Regions from separate parts of the Kitasatospora sp. NPDC092039 genome, predicted to be linked through region 1. Evidence: riboswitches for the same ligand, from Rfam matches in the RefSeq annotation. Region 1 holds a riboswitch; the other holds the start of a gene.
What was found. Region 1 has a riboswitch for thiamine pyrophosphate ahead of thiO (glycine oxidase ThiO). Riboswitches for the same ligand answer to the same signal wherever they lie in the genome.
Positions count from the first base shown of each region.

Region 2: linked by a shared signal. The riboswitch ahead of thiC (phosphomethylpyrimidine synthase ThiC) and the one ahead of thiO (glycine oxidase ThiO) in region 1 are both predicted to bind thiamine pyrophosphate.

Region 1 covers NZ_JBIVSD010000004.1:85,140-93,370, reverse strand. Annotated here, with positions in the region: gene ACIQI7_RS09995 (molybdopterin-dependent oxidoreductase) at 1-616, shown strand, start outside; gene pknB (Stk1 family PASTA domain-containing Ser/Thr kinase) at 630-2,408, opposite strand; gene ACIQI7_RS09985 (thiazole synthase) at 2,504-3,322, opposite strand; gene thiS (sulfur carrier protein ThiS) at 3,326-3,565, opposite strand; gene thiO (glycine oxidase ThiO) at 3,562-4,746, opposite strand; TPP riboswitch at 4,741-4,853, opposite strand; gene ACIQI7_RS09970 (NAD(P)/FAD-dependent oxidoreductase) at 4,984-6,189, shown strand; gene ACIQI7_RS09965 (Rv2175c family DNA-binding protein) at 6,232-6,597, shown strand; gene thiE (thiamine phosphate synthase) at 6,594-7,244, shown strand; gene ACIQI7_RS09955 (polyprenyl synthetase family protein) at 7,288-8,231, opposite strand, start outside.
Region 2 covers NZ_JBIVSD010000003.1:385,373-389,268, reverse strand. Annotated here, with positions in the region: gene ACIQI7_RS08025 (FitA-like ribbon-helix-helix domain-containing protein) at 1-100, opposite strand, end outside; gene thiC (phosphomethylpyrimidine synthase ThiC) at 224-2,038, opposite strand; TPP riboswitch at 2,033-2,167, opposite strand; gene ACIQI7_RS08015 (DUF5326 family protein) at 2,349-2,549, opposite strand; gene tenA (thiaminase II) at 2,791-3,462, opposite strand; gene ACIQI7_RS08005 (cupin domain-containing protein) at 3,512-3,829, opposite strand.

The DNA.
Region 1 (8,231 bases):
ACACGAACCGCTTCCGCCGCCTGACCCGAGGCTCCCCCCGGGCCAGCGCGCGCAGCGCGGCTGGCCCGCCCTGCACTACGGGCCGGTGCCCCGCTTCAAACCGCTGACCTGGGACCTCCAGGTGTTCGGTGCCACCGCCTCGGCGGAGAAGCACAGCTGGGACTTCGAGGCCTTCAACGCCCTGCCGCGCACCACCGTCGTCGGGGACCTGCACTGCGTGACCAGGTTCTCGGTCCTCGGCAACGAGTGGACGGGCGTGTCGGCCGCCGCCGTGCTCGACCTGGTGCCTCCCGCGCCCGGCGTCACCCACGTCATGGTCTGGGCCGAGTACGGCTACAGCGCCAACCTGCGGCTGGCCGACTTCGCCGACCCGCGCACCCTGCTCGCCACCCACCGCAACGGCGAGGCGCTCACCGCCGAGCACGGCTTCCCGGTCCGGCTGGTGGTGCCGCGGCTGTACGCCTGGAAGGGCCCCAAGTGGGTCCGCGCGGTGGAGTACATGCGGGCCGACCGGCGCGGTTTCTGGGAGGAGCGCGGCTACCACAACCTCGCCGACCCCTGGCGCGAGCAGCGGTACTCCTACCAGGAGGAGCCCGGCGACGGGCCGCTGCGCTGACCCCGTACCGGCCCTAGAACAGCGAGAACTTGACCGTCACCGTGCTGCGCTGCGGGCGCCGCTCGCCCGCCGCCGGGCTCTGGCCGGACGAGGTGACCGCGCCGAACACGTCCCAGCCGCTGGTCTGCATGGTGAAGCCCGCCGCCTGGAGCGCCTTCTGCGCCTCGTCCTTGCTCATCCCGGTGACGTTCGGGACCGGCACCATGCCCTTGCTGACCACCAGCGCGACCGCGGAGTTCTCCTGCAGCAGCTGCCCGGCCGCCGGCGAGCTGCTGATCACCGAACCCTCGGGCACGGTGTCGTCGTAGGTCTCGGTCACCCCGCCCCTGGTCAGCTGGGCGCCGGTCAGAGCCGCGGCGGCGTCGGCGGTGCTCTTGCCGACGAGCTCCGGCACCGCGATCCGCTTGGGGCCCTTGGAGACGGTGACCGTGACGCTGTCGCTCTTGCGGGTGCGCGCGCCCACCCCGGGGTCGGTGGAGATCACCTGCCCGGACGGGACGGACTCGCTGAACACCTCGACGAACCTCCCGTGCAGGCCCGACTTGTCCAGGACCCGCTGCGCCTCGGCCCGGTCCTTGCCGAGCACGCCCGGCACCGAGCCGTACAGCCCCTGGGAGATGCCGTAGGTGGCGCCGCCGATCGCCAGCACGAGGGCGGCCAGCGCGGCCGTCCAGATCAGCGTCCGGCGCGGGAGACGGCGCAGCCGGCCCGGCCGGCGCTGCTGCACCGGGGTCGGCTCGTCGTACGGGCGGGGCTCGGCGAGCAGCTCGTCCATCAGCTCCGGCGGCATGTCCAGCACGCTGGTGCGCTCGGTGGGCGGGGCGTCGGCGGGCCGCGGCAGCGGCTGGATCACCGAGGTCGGCTCGCTGGTGGGGTAGCGAGGGCTGGGCCGGGTGGAGGCCGGCGGCTCGGCGTCCAGCTCGGCCGGGGCGAGGGTGCGGCGGACCCGCTGGAGGGCGGCGAGCAGCTCGACCGCGTCGTGCGGGCGGGCGCCGGCGGACCGGGCGCAGGCGCCGGCGACTATCGCGTCCAGTTCGGGGCCGACGGCGGGGGCGACCAGGGAGGGGGCCGGGACGTCCTCGTGCAGGTGCTTGTACATGACCTGGACGGGGTTGTCGCCGGTGTGCGGGCGGCGGCCGGTGAGCATCTCGTACAGCAGGATGCCGGCCGCGTAGACGTCCACCCGCTGGTCGGTGGCGGCGTCCGGGAGGATCTGCTCGGGGGCCAGGTAGGAGACGGTGCCCATGACCGTGCCGCCGGTGGCGGTGGTGGTCGAGGTGGGCGCGCCGTCGGCGGTGCCGAGTACCCGGACCAGGCCGAAGTCGGCGACCTTGACCAGGCCGCCCTCGGTGATCAGCACGTTCTCGGGCTTGACGTCGCGGTGGACCAGCCCGGCCCGGTGGGCGGCGCCGAGCGCGGCCAGCACCGGCTCCAGCACGTCCAGCGCGGCCCGGACGGACAGCGCGCCGCGGTCGCGCAGCAGGTCCCGCAGGGTGCGGCCGGGCACGTACTCCATGGCGAGGAAGACGTGGCCGCCGTCCGCGCCCTGGTCGAAGACGTTGACCACGTTGGGGTGGCTGAGCTTGGCGACCGCCTTGGCCTCGCGGATGAAGCGGGCGGTGAAGCCCTCGTCGCCGGCCAGCGAGGGGTGCATCACCTTGAGCGCGACGACCCGGTCCAGCCGGGTGTCGGTGCCCCGGTAGACGGTGGACATCCCGCCGGTCGCGACGCGCTGCTCGACCCGGTACCGGTTGTCGAGCAGGGTGCCGATCAGGGGGTCGTGCAGTGCCATGTCCACCCGAGGAGTCTAGTGGCGGCCCCGGCGGCCGGGCCCGGAGGACGTCGCCGCCGGGCCCGGCTGTGCCCGGGTTGTGACACGCGGGCGCGTCAGAACGCGGGGTGCTCGCGGGTGTCCAGGTCGGCCCGGCCGGCCATCGCGGAGGAGGCCTCGGCGTGGAAGCGGCGCGGGATCCGGCCGGCCCGGTGGGCGAGCCGGCCGGCCTCGGCGGCGTGCCGCATCGCCCCGGCCATCAGCACCGGATCCTGAGCCCGGGTCACCGCGGAGGCGAGCATCACCGCGGCGCAGCCCAGCTCCATCGCCAGGGCCACGTCGGAGGCGGTGCCGGCGCCCGCGTCCAGGATCACCGGGACGCCCGCGTTCTCCACGATCAGCTGGAAGTTGTGCGGGTTGCGGATGCCCAGGCCCGAACCGATCGGCGAGCCCAGCGGCATGACGGCCGCGCAGCCGACGTCCTCCAGCCGGCGGGCCAGCACCGGGTCGTCGTTGGTGTACGGCAGGACGGTGAAGCCGTCGTCGACCAGGGTCTCGGCGGCGTCCAGCAGCTCGATCGGGTCGGGCAGCAGGGTGCGCTCGTCGGCGATCACCTCCAGCTTGACCCAGTCGGTGCCGAGCGCCTCGCGGGCCAGCCGGGCGGTCAGCACGGCCTCGCCGGCGGTGAAGCAGCCGGCCGTGTTGGGCAGCACCCGGATGCCGTTGCGGGTCAGCACGTCCAGGACGGAGCCCTGGGTGGAGGCGTCGACCCGGCGCATCGCGACGGTGGTCAGCTCGGTGCCGGAGGCGAGCAGCGCGCGCTCCAGGACCTCCAGGCTGGGGGCGCCGCCGGTGCCCATGATCAGCCGGGAGGAGAAGGCCGTGCCGGCGATGGTGAGGCTGTCCCCATCGGTGGAGAGGAGGGCGTCGGCCATGGTTCAGCCTCCCTGCACGGCGGTGAGGATCTCGATCCGGTCGCCGGTGTTCAGCGCCGTTCCCGGCCACGAACCGCGGGGCACCACGGCCTCGTTGAGCGCGGCGGCGACACCGGTGTTGGCGGCGCTGACGGCGGACACCACCTCGGCGAGGGTGGTCGTGGCGGGCACCCGGCGGGGCTCGCCGTTGACGGTCAGGGCGATCGAGTTCCGGGCGGTCTGGTCGTGGGTGGTCTCGGTCATGCGGAGGCCTTCGTCGTGGAGCGGTCGGGGGAGAAGCGCAGGGGGGTGAACGGCCGTGCGAGCTCGGGGACTTCGCCGGTGGCGAGGTACTCGGCGACCAGGTCGGCGGTCACCGGGGTGAGCAGGACGCCGTTGCGGTAGTGGCCGGTGGCGGCGACCAGCCCGGGCAGCGAGGTCGGGCCCAGCAGCGGGGCGTTGTCCGGCGAGCCGGGGCGCAGCCCGGCCGAGGTCTCCAGCAGCGGGAGTTCGGTGATGCCCGGGACCAACTCGTGCGCGTCGCGGAGGAGTTCGTACACCCCGCCGGCGGTGACGGTGGTGTCGTAGCCCTGCTCCTCGGTGGTCGCGCCGACCACCAGCTCGCCGTTCTCCCGGGGTACCAGGTAGAGGTGCCGGCCGCGGACGACGGCGCGGACGTTGCGGGACAGGAACGGGCGGTAGGCGTCCGGGACGTGCAGCCGCAGCACCTGCCCCTTCACCGGGCGGATCGCGGGCAGCACCCCCTCGGGCAGGCCGGGCAGCCGGTGGCTGTGCGGGCCGGCGGCGAGCACGGTCCGGTCGGCGGTCACGGTCTCGTGGGTGCTCAGGCGGGCGCCGGCCGCCCGGCCGTCGCCGACCAGCAGCTCGACCGCCTCGGCCCGGTGGACCAGGACACCGGCGCGCTCGCAGGCGAGGACCAGGGCCCGGAGCAGCCGGCGGCCGTCCACCTGGTGGTCCTCGGCCACGTGCAGGCCGCCGCGCACGCCGGGGGCGAGCATCGGCTCCAGCCTGCGGGCCTCCCGGCCGGTCAGCCAGGCCGAGTCCAGGCCGAGCCGCTGGTGGAAGGCGTGCAGTTCGCGCAGTTCCTCGCGGTCGTCGGAGTCCAGCGCGACGGCGAGCGTGCCGCACCGGCGGTAACCGGTGTCCTGGCCGCCGCTCGCCTCGGTGAGTTCGGCGGCGAAGGCCGCGTACCGCTCGTTCGAGGCCATCCCGAGGCGCAGCAGCGGCTCCTCGCCGTACTGCAGCTCGGTGACCGGGGCGAGCATCCCGGCCGCGACCTGGGCCGCGCCGCCACCGGGGGAGGGGTCGACCACGACCACGTTCCGCAGGCCGCGCTGGGCGGCGCGCCAGGCGACGGCGAGGCCGATGATCCCCCCGCCGATCACCAGCACGTCGGCGTGGGCGCCCGATGGCAAGCGTGACAAGGCTGCTCTTCTCCCTTCGCCGGTATGACCCGGATCAGGTTCGGACGGTCGCAGGCCGTGTCAGCCCGCCTCTCAGCCCGGTACGCCGGGCTCCCGTGTGGTGTTCCCACCTTAACGCCGGGGGTCGTCCCGGCCGAAGGCGCGTACGAGGCGTGGACGGGGGTGGGACGGTGGGGTGGGACAGCGGGGGGCGGCGGGGCGGGACGGCCCGCGGCCGCCGGCCGGCGGCTGAGTACAGTGACGGGCGTGGCAGAGCTGAGCGGAACGGATCGGGTGGTCGTCGTCGGAGCCGGGCTGGCCGGGGCGCAGTGCGCGCTGAAGCTGCGGCAGGGCGGCTGGCGGGGGCGGATCGCCCTGGTCGGCGAGGAGCCGCACGCGCCGTACGACCGGCCGCCGCTCTCCAAGGACGTGCTGCTCGGCAAGACCGACTCCACGGCTCTGGACATCGACTACGGGCAGCTCGGCATCGAGCTGCTCACCGGCCGCCGCGCCACCGGCCTGACCCCCGGCGTGCTGCACACCGACGGCGGCGACCTCCCGTACGGCTCGCTGGTGATCGCCACCGGCGCCGTCCCGCGCGCACTGCCCGGCGCCGAACGGGCGCACCTGCTGCACACCCTGGACGACGCCCTGGCGCTGCGCGCGCTGCTGCGCCCCGGGCTGCGGCTGGTGCTGGTCGGCGCGGGCTGGATCGGCGCCGAGGTGGCCACCGCGGCCCGCGCGGCGGGCTGTGCGGTGACGGTGGTCGAGGCCGGTCCGGCGCCGCTGCCCGGCGCGCTGCCGACGGGGATCGGTTCGGCGATGGCCGCCTGGTACGCCGGGGCCGGGGTCGACCTGCGCTGCGGGGTCGGCGTGGCCGCCGTCGAGCCCGGCGCGGTGCTGCTGGCGGACGGCTCCCACCTGCCCGCCGACGAGGTGGTGGTCGGCATCGGGGCCCGCCCGGCGACCGGCTGGCTGGCCGGCTCGGGGGTCGAGCTGGACCCGACCGGCGCCGTCGTGGTGGACGGGCGGCTGCGCACCTCGGTGCCCGGCGTCTTCGCGGCGGGCGACTGCGTCAGCTACCCCTCGGCCCGGGCCGGGGCCCGGCTGGCCGTCCAGCACTGGGACCACGCCCTGCAGTCCGGCGAGGCGGTGGCCGCCGCCGTGCTGGGCGCGGACGGGCCGGCCTACGACCCGGTGCCGTACTTCTGGTCCGAGCAGTTCGGGCGGATGGTCCAGTACGCCGGCCGGCACGCCGACGGCGACGAGCTGGTCCGGCGCGGCGACCCGCGGGACGCCGACTGGTCGGTGCTCTGGCTGCGCGACGGCGTGCCCAGCGCGCTGCTGACCGTGGACCGGCCGCGCGACCTCACCCAGGGGCGCCGGCTGATCGAGCGCGGCACCGCGCTGGATCCGGTCCGCGCGGCCGACCCGGCGGTGCCGCTGAAGGCGGCCACGGCGTAGGGCCGTGTGCGCGGGAGGCGTCCGAGGTGGCAGTCTGGTGCCGTGAGCGAGATCGATGCCAAGACTGAAGCCCTGGTCCCCGAGTGGCTGTACCTGCCCGACATCTCCGAGAAGTGGGGTGTGCTGGTCACCGAGGTCCGCAACATGGTCAAGAAGGGTGACCTGATCGCGGTCCGCCGCGGCCCCAACAAGTCCCTGCAGGTCCCGGCCGCCTTCATCGACGAGGACGGCCCGGTCAAGCACCTGGTCGGGCTGCTGACCGTGCTGCGGGACAGCGGGTTCTCCGACGACGAGATCATCGCGTGGATGTTCACCGAGGACGAGTCGCTGCCCGGCACCCCGGTGCAGGCGCTGTGGGAGAACCGGGCGACCGAGGTCAAGCGCCGCGCCCAGGCCATGGCGCTGTGACCACCGACCCGCGCGCCCGGCTCGCCGACGCCCGGCTGTACCTGTGCACCGACGCCCGCCGCGAGCAGGGCGACCTCGCCGAGTTCCTGGACGCGGCGCTGGCGGGCGGGGTGGACATCGTCCAGCTGCGCGACAAGGGCCTGGAGGCCAAGCAGGAGCTGGAGGCCCTGGAGGTCTTCGCCGACGCCTGCCGCCGGCACGGCAAGCTGCTGGCCGTCAACGACCGCGCCGACGTCGCCCACGCGGCCCGGCCGGACGTGCTGCACCTCGGCCAGGACGACCTGCCGGTGCCCGCCGCCCGGGCGATCCTCGGCGAGGACGTGCTGATCGGCCGTTCCTGCCACGCCGAGTCCGAGGTGGACGCGGCGGTCGCCGAGCCCGGCGTGGACTACTTCTGCACCGGTCCGGTCTGGCCGACCCCGACCAAGCCGGGCCGCCCGGCGCCGGGCCTCGGCCTGGTCTCGTACGCGGCGAGGCAGGCCACCGACCGGCCGTGGTTCGCGATCGGCGGGATCGACCTCGGCAACCTGGACGAGGTGCTGGCGGCCGGTGCCCGCCGGATCGTCGTGGTGCGGGCCGTCACCGCCGCGGCGGACCCGCGGGCGGCCGCCGCCGAGCTGTCCCGCCGGGTGCGCGCGGCGCTCTGACCGACCCGGTCCGCAGGACCCCGCCCGAGGCCGTCGCCGTCCGTCAGTACTTGCGGACGGTGGCGGCCTCGGCCAGTGCCAGCAGCACCGTACGGGCCCGCTCGTCGGCGAGCGGCGCGGCCTCCAGCGCGGCCAGCGACTGGCGCATCAGCGCCTCGATCCGGCGCTCCACCAGCTCCGGCGCGCCGCTGCGGGCGACCAGCTCGCGCAGCCCGGCGACCTCCGGGGCGGCCAGGTCCGGCGCGCCGAGCCGCTCGTCCAGGTGCCGGGCGTCGGCGGCCGGCAGGCCCCGCATCGCGTGCGCGACCAGCAGGGTGCGCTTGCCCTCGCGCAGGTCGTCCCCGGCGGGCTTGCCGGTGACGGCCGGGTCCCCGAAGACGCCGAGCAGGTCGTCGCGCAACTGGAAGGCCTCGCCGAGCGGCAGGCCGAACGCCCCGAGCGCCTCGACCAGCTCCGGCTCCGCGCCGGCCAGCAGCGCCCCGACCTGGAGCGGCCGCTCGATGGTGTACTTCGCGGACTTGTAGTGCAGTACGGTCCGGGCCCGGTCCAGCGCGCCCTCGTCCGTCGAGTCGCCGGCCACCGGCTCCAGCACGTCCAGGTACTGGCCGAGCATGACCTCGGTGCGCATCAGGTCGAACGCCGGCTTGGCGGCGAGGACGGCGGCGGGCTCCAGGCCGGAGCGCAGGAACAGTTCGTCGCACCAGATCAGCAGCAGGTCGCCGAGCAGCACCGCGGCCGAGGTGCCGTACTGCTCGCGGTCGCCGCGCCAGCCGTTGTCGCGGTGCAGCGCCTCGAAGCGGCGGTGGACCGAGGGCAGGCCGCGGCGGGTGTCGCTGCGGTCCATCAGGTCGTCGTGCACCAGGGCGCTCGCCTGGAGCAGCTCCAGGGCGGCGGCCGCGTTGGCGACCGCCTCACCGGTGGCGCCCCCGGCCGGGCCGCCGGCGGCGCGCCAGCCCCAGTAGCAGAAGGCCGGACGCAGCCGCTTGC
Region 2 (3,896 bases), on a different contig from region 1:
CCTGCATGAACGACTGCAGCGACTTGCCGGCCTGAGCTGCGCGGACCTTCAGGGTCTGGATCTGGTCGTCCGGGACGTCCCGGATCGTGAGGACAGTCATGTCTGCATTCTAGCTCCACTATCTGCGGAATGCAGATAGTGGAGCCGCCGGAGGCGGGAGCGACGAAGCGCCGCCCCGGGAAGCGATACTCCCGGGGCGGCGCTCCGGTGCCGGGCTCCGGCGTCAGTCGGCCAGCGGGAGGTAGACCCGGTTGCCCTGGGCCGCGAACTCCTCGGACTTGGCCTGCATGCCGGCCAGCGCCTCGGCGTCGAACTCGGTGTCGACGGCGCTGGAACCGTCGCCGTGCTCGTCCCGGATCTTCTGGCTGATCTTCATCGAGCAGAACTTCGGACCGCACATCGAGCAGAAGTGGGCGGTCTTGGCGGGCTCCGCGGGCAGGGTCTCGTCATGGAAGTCGCGGGCGGTCTCCGGGTCGAGGGCCAGGTTGAACTGGTCCTCCCAGCGGAACTCGAAGCGGGCGTCGGAGAGGGCGTCGTCCCAGGCCTGGGCGCCGGGGTGGCCCTTGGCCAGGTCGGCGGCGTGGGCGGCGATCTTGTAGGTGATCACGCCGGTCTTGACGTCGTCCCGGTTGGGCAGGCCCAGGTGTTCCTTGGGGGTCACGTAGCAGAGCATCGCGGTGCCCCACCAGGCGATCATCGCGGCGCCGATGCCCGAGGTGATGTGGTCGTAGCCGGGGGCGACGTCCGTGGTCAGCGGGCCGAGGGTGTAGAACGGCGCCTCGTCGCAGATCTCCTTCTGGAGATCCATGTTCTCCTTGATCTTGTGCATCGGGACGTGGCCCGGGCCCTCGATCATCACCTGGACGTCCCGCTCGCGGGCGATCCGGCCGAGCTCCCCGAGGGTCTTCAGCTCGGCGAACTGCGCCTCGTCGTTGGCGTCCGCGATCGAGCCCGGGCGCAGCCCGTCCCCGAGCGAGAAGGTGACGTCGTAGGCGGCGAGTATGTCGCAGAGCTCCTCGAAGTTGGTGTAGAGGAAGTTCTCCTGGTGGTGCGCCAGGCACCAGGCCGCCATGATCGAGCCGCCGCGCGAGACGATGCCGGTCTTGCGGCGCGCGGTGAGCGGGACGTAGCGCAGCAGCACGCCGGCGTGGACGGTCATGTAGTCGACGCCCTGCTCGCACTGCTCGATGACGGTGTCCCGGTAGACCTCCCAGCTCAGCTCCTCGGCCTTGCCGTCCACCTTCTCCAGGGCCTGGTAGAGCGGCACGGTGCCGATCGGCACCGGGGAGTTGCGCAGGATCCACTCGCGGGTGGTGTGGATGTTGCGGCCGGTGGAGAGGTCCATGACGGTGTCGGCGCCCCAGCGGGTGGCCCAGGTCATCTTCTCCACCTCCTCCTCGATCGAGGAGGTGACGGCCGAGTTGCCGATGTTGGCGTTGATCTTCACCAGGAAGTTGGTGCCGATGATGGCCGGCTCCACCTCCGGGTGGTTCACGTTGACCGGGATGACGGCCCGGCCGCGCGCCACCTCGGCGCGCACGAACTCCGGCGCGAGGCCCTCCCGCAGCGCCACGAACTCCATCTCCGGCGTCACCACGCCCCGCTTGGCGTAGGCGAGTTGGGTGACGGCGACGCCGTCGCGGCCGCGCAGCGGGCGACGCGGGCGGCCGGGGAAGACGGCGTCCAGGTTGCGCAGGTTCCCGCCGCGCGGCGAGGTGTGCTTGATCCCGTCGTCCTCGGGGCGCGGCTCGCGGCCGTCGTACTCCTCGACGTCGCCGCGCTGGCGGATCCAGGGGTCCCGCAGCGCGGGCAGGCCGCGCCGCACGTCGGGCTCGTAGGACGGGTCGGTGTACGGGCCGGAGGTGTCGTACAGCGGGACGGTCCTGCCGTTGGTGAGCCGCACCTCGCGGTACGGGACGCGCAGGTCGGGGCGCGATCCCTCGCGGTGGGCCTTGCGCCAGGCCGGGGTCGGGTAGCCGGTGCGCTCGCTGCTGGGGGCGCCCTGGGCAGACTGCGGCTGTGCTTCGAACGTGGTCATCTGACCTCTACTCCCTACGCCGGCATTACCCGGTCAGGTTCCTGCGGTCGACGCAGCCGTCGGTCCGTCCGTCGACGTCCCGGTCAGCGCCCTCTCAGCCCGGTGCTCCGAGCTCCCGCGTCGCAGGCGGTGTTGCCTGCACACGACGCCCAACACCGTAGCGAGCGGATCGCCGCAGGTCCAGAGCGCCTCCCGGCCCGCCCGCGCGGCCGCCCCCGGCTCAGTCGCGTGGGCCACCGGAGAACGGCCGAGGCCCGGCGCCCCTCGTGGGAGGGGACCGGGCCTCAGGGCGGCGTTGCGGGGTGGCGGGTCAGCTCCTGGCGGCCTTCTTCACCAGGACCACCACGGCGGCCGCGATGCCGACCACCACCAGCAGCTTGATCACGATCGAGAGCAGTGCGCCGACGACGCCGAACACGAACGCGACGACGTTCCAGGCCAGTACCAGGACCAGCACCGGGATGACGATGTTGCGCACCCAGGAGGGCAGCGACTTCCAGAGCTCAGCCATGTCGGTTCCTCTTCTCCCCTCGGGTCGGCCGCCGTCCGGTGCCGCATCCCGCTTGCTTTCGGTACTTCGATCGTACGGGGGCGCGAGTGCCGGAACGAGGCCCGGCGGCCCGGAGAGAACCCCGAGATCACCCCTACCCCGACCCCCCGGGTGACCCCGGAGAACTCGTCCGGCGGAGCACAACCTCCGGCGTTCCGGAGCGACCAACTGGTGCCGGGAGCAAGGCCGGTCGGCGAACGGCTCAGACCGGCCAGCGCTCGCCGCGCCAGGCGGCGTCCCAGAACATCCACTCGTAGCGCGAGGTGGTCACGAAGTGCTCGACCACCCTGCGGCGTTCGGCCGCGGAGAGCTCCTCGCCCAGCCGGTCGGCGAGCGCCAGCACCCGGCGGACGACCGACTGGAAGGCCTCGTCGCCGTAGGTGGAGATCCACTTGGCGTAGAGCGGGTCGGGCGAGCCCTGGGCGAGCAGCGCCTCGCCGACCCGGGCGTAGATCCAGTAGCAGGGCAGCACCGCGCCGACCGCCTCGGCGAAGGAGCCCCCGTAGACGGTGGCCAGCAGGTAGCTGGTGTACGCCCGGGTGGTGGGCAGCACCGGCTCGGCCGCGGCCTGCTCGGCGCTGCCGCCGAAGGCGGTCAGGAACTCGGCGTGCATGCCCTGCTCGGCGGCCAGCGCGCCGACCGCGTCGTCGGCGAAGGCCCGGACGTCCTCCTCGCCGGGCGCCTTGGCGGCGCAGACGGCGAGCGCGCGGGCGTAGTCGCGCAGGTAGTGAGAGTCCTGGACGACGAAGTGGCGGAAGGCCTCGCGCGGCAGGGTGCCGTCGGTGAGCCCGGCCAGGAAGGGGTGGGCGAGGATCTCGGCGTACACCGGCTCGATGGCCGCCCAGAGTTCTTCGGTCAGCGTCTTGGTGCTCATGACGCGACCCTAACCGGCGGGCCGCACGCGTCCTCCGACGCCCGGGCGTTCAGTCCTCCGGAGGGGAGAACACCACCAGTACCCGCAGTTCCTCGGTGACGTGGTGGAACCGGTGCGGGGTGCCGGCCGGCACGTACACCACCGTGCCGCGCCCGACCGTCGCGGTCTCGGCGCCGACGGTGAGTTCGGCCCGGCCGCTGATCACCTGGTAGATCTCGTCCTGGTCGTGCGGGGTCTGGGTGTCGGTGTCGCCGGGGGCCAGCGCGTACAGCCCGGCGGACATCCGCGGTTCGCGCAGGAACCGCAGGTACGCGCCGTCGTTGGCCGCCCGTTCGGCGTCCAGTTCGTCCAGCCGGAAGAGCTTCACCGCCGCCGTCCTCCCTCGTTCGCGGACCGGTCCGTCCACCTCCCGGACCAGGGCCATTCAACACCGA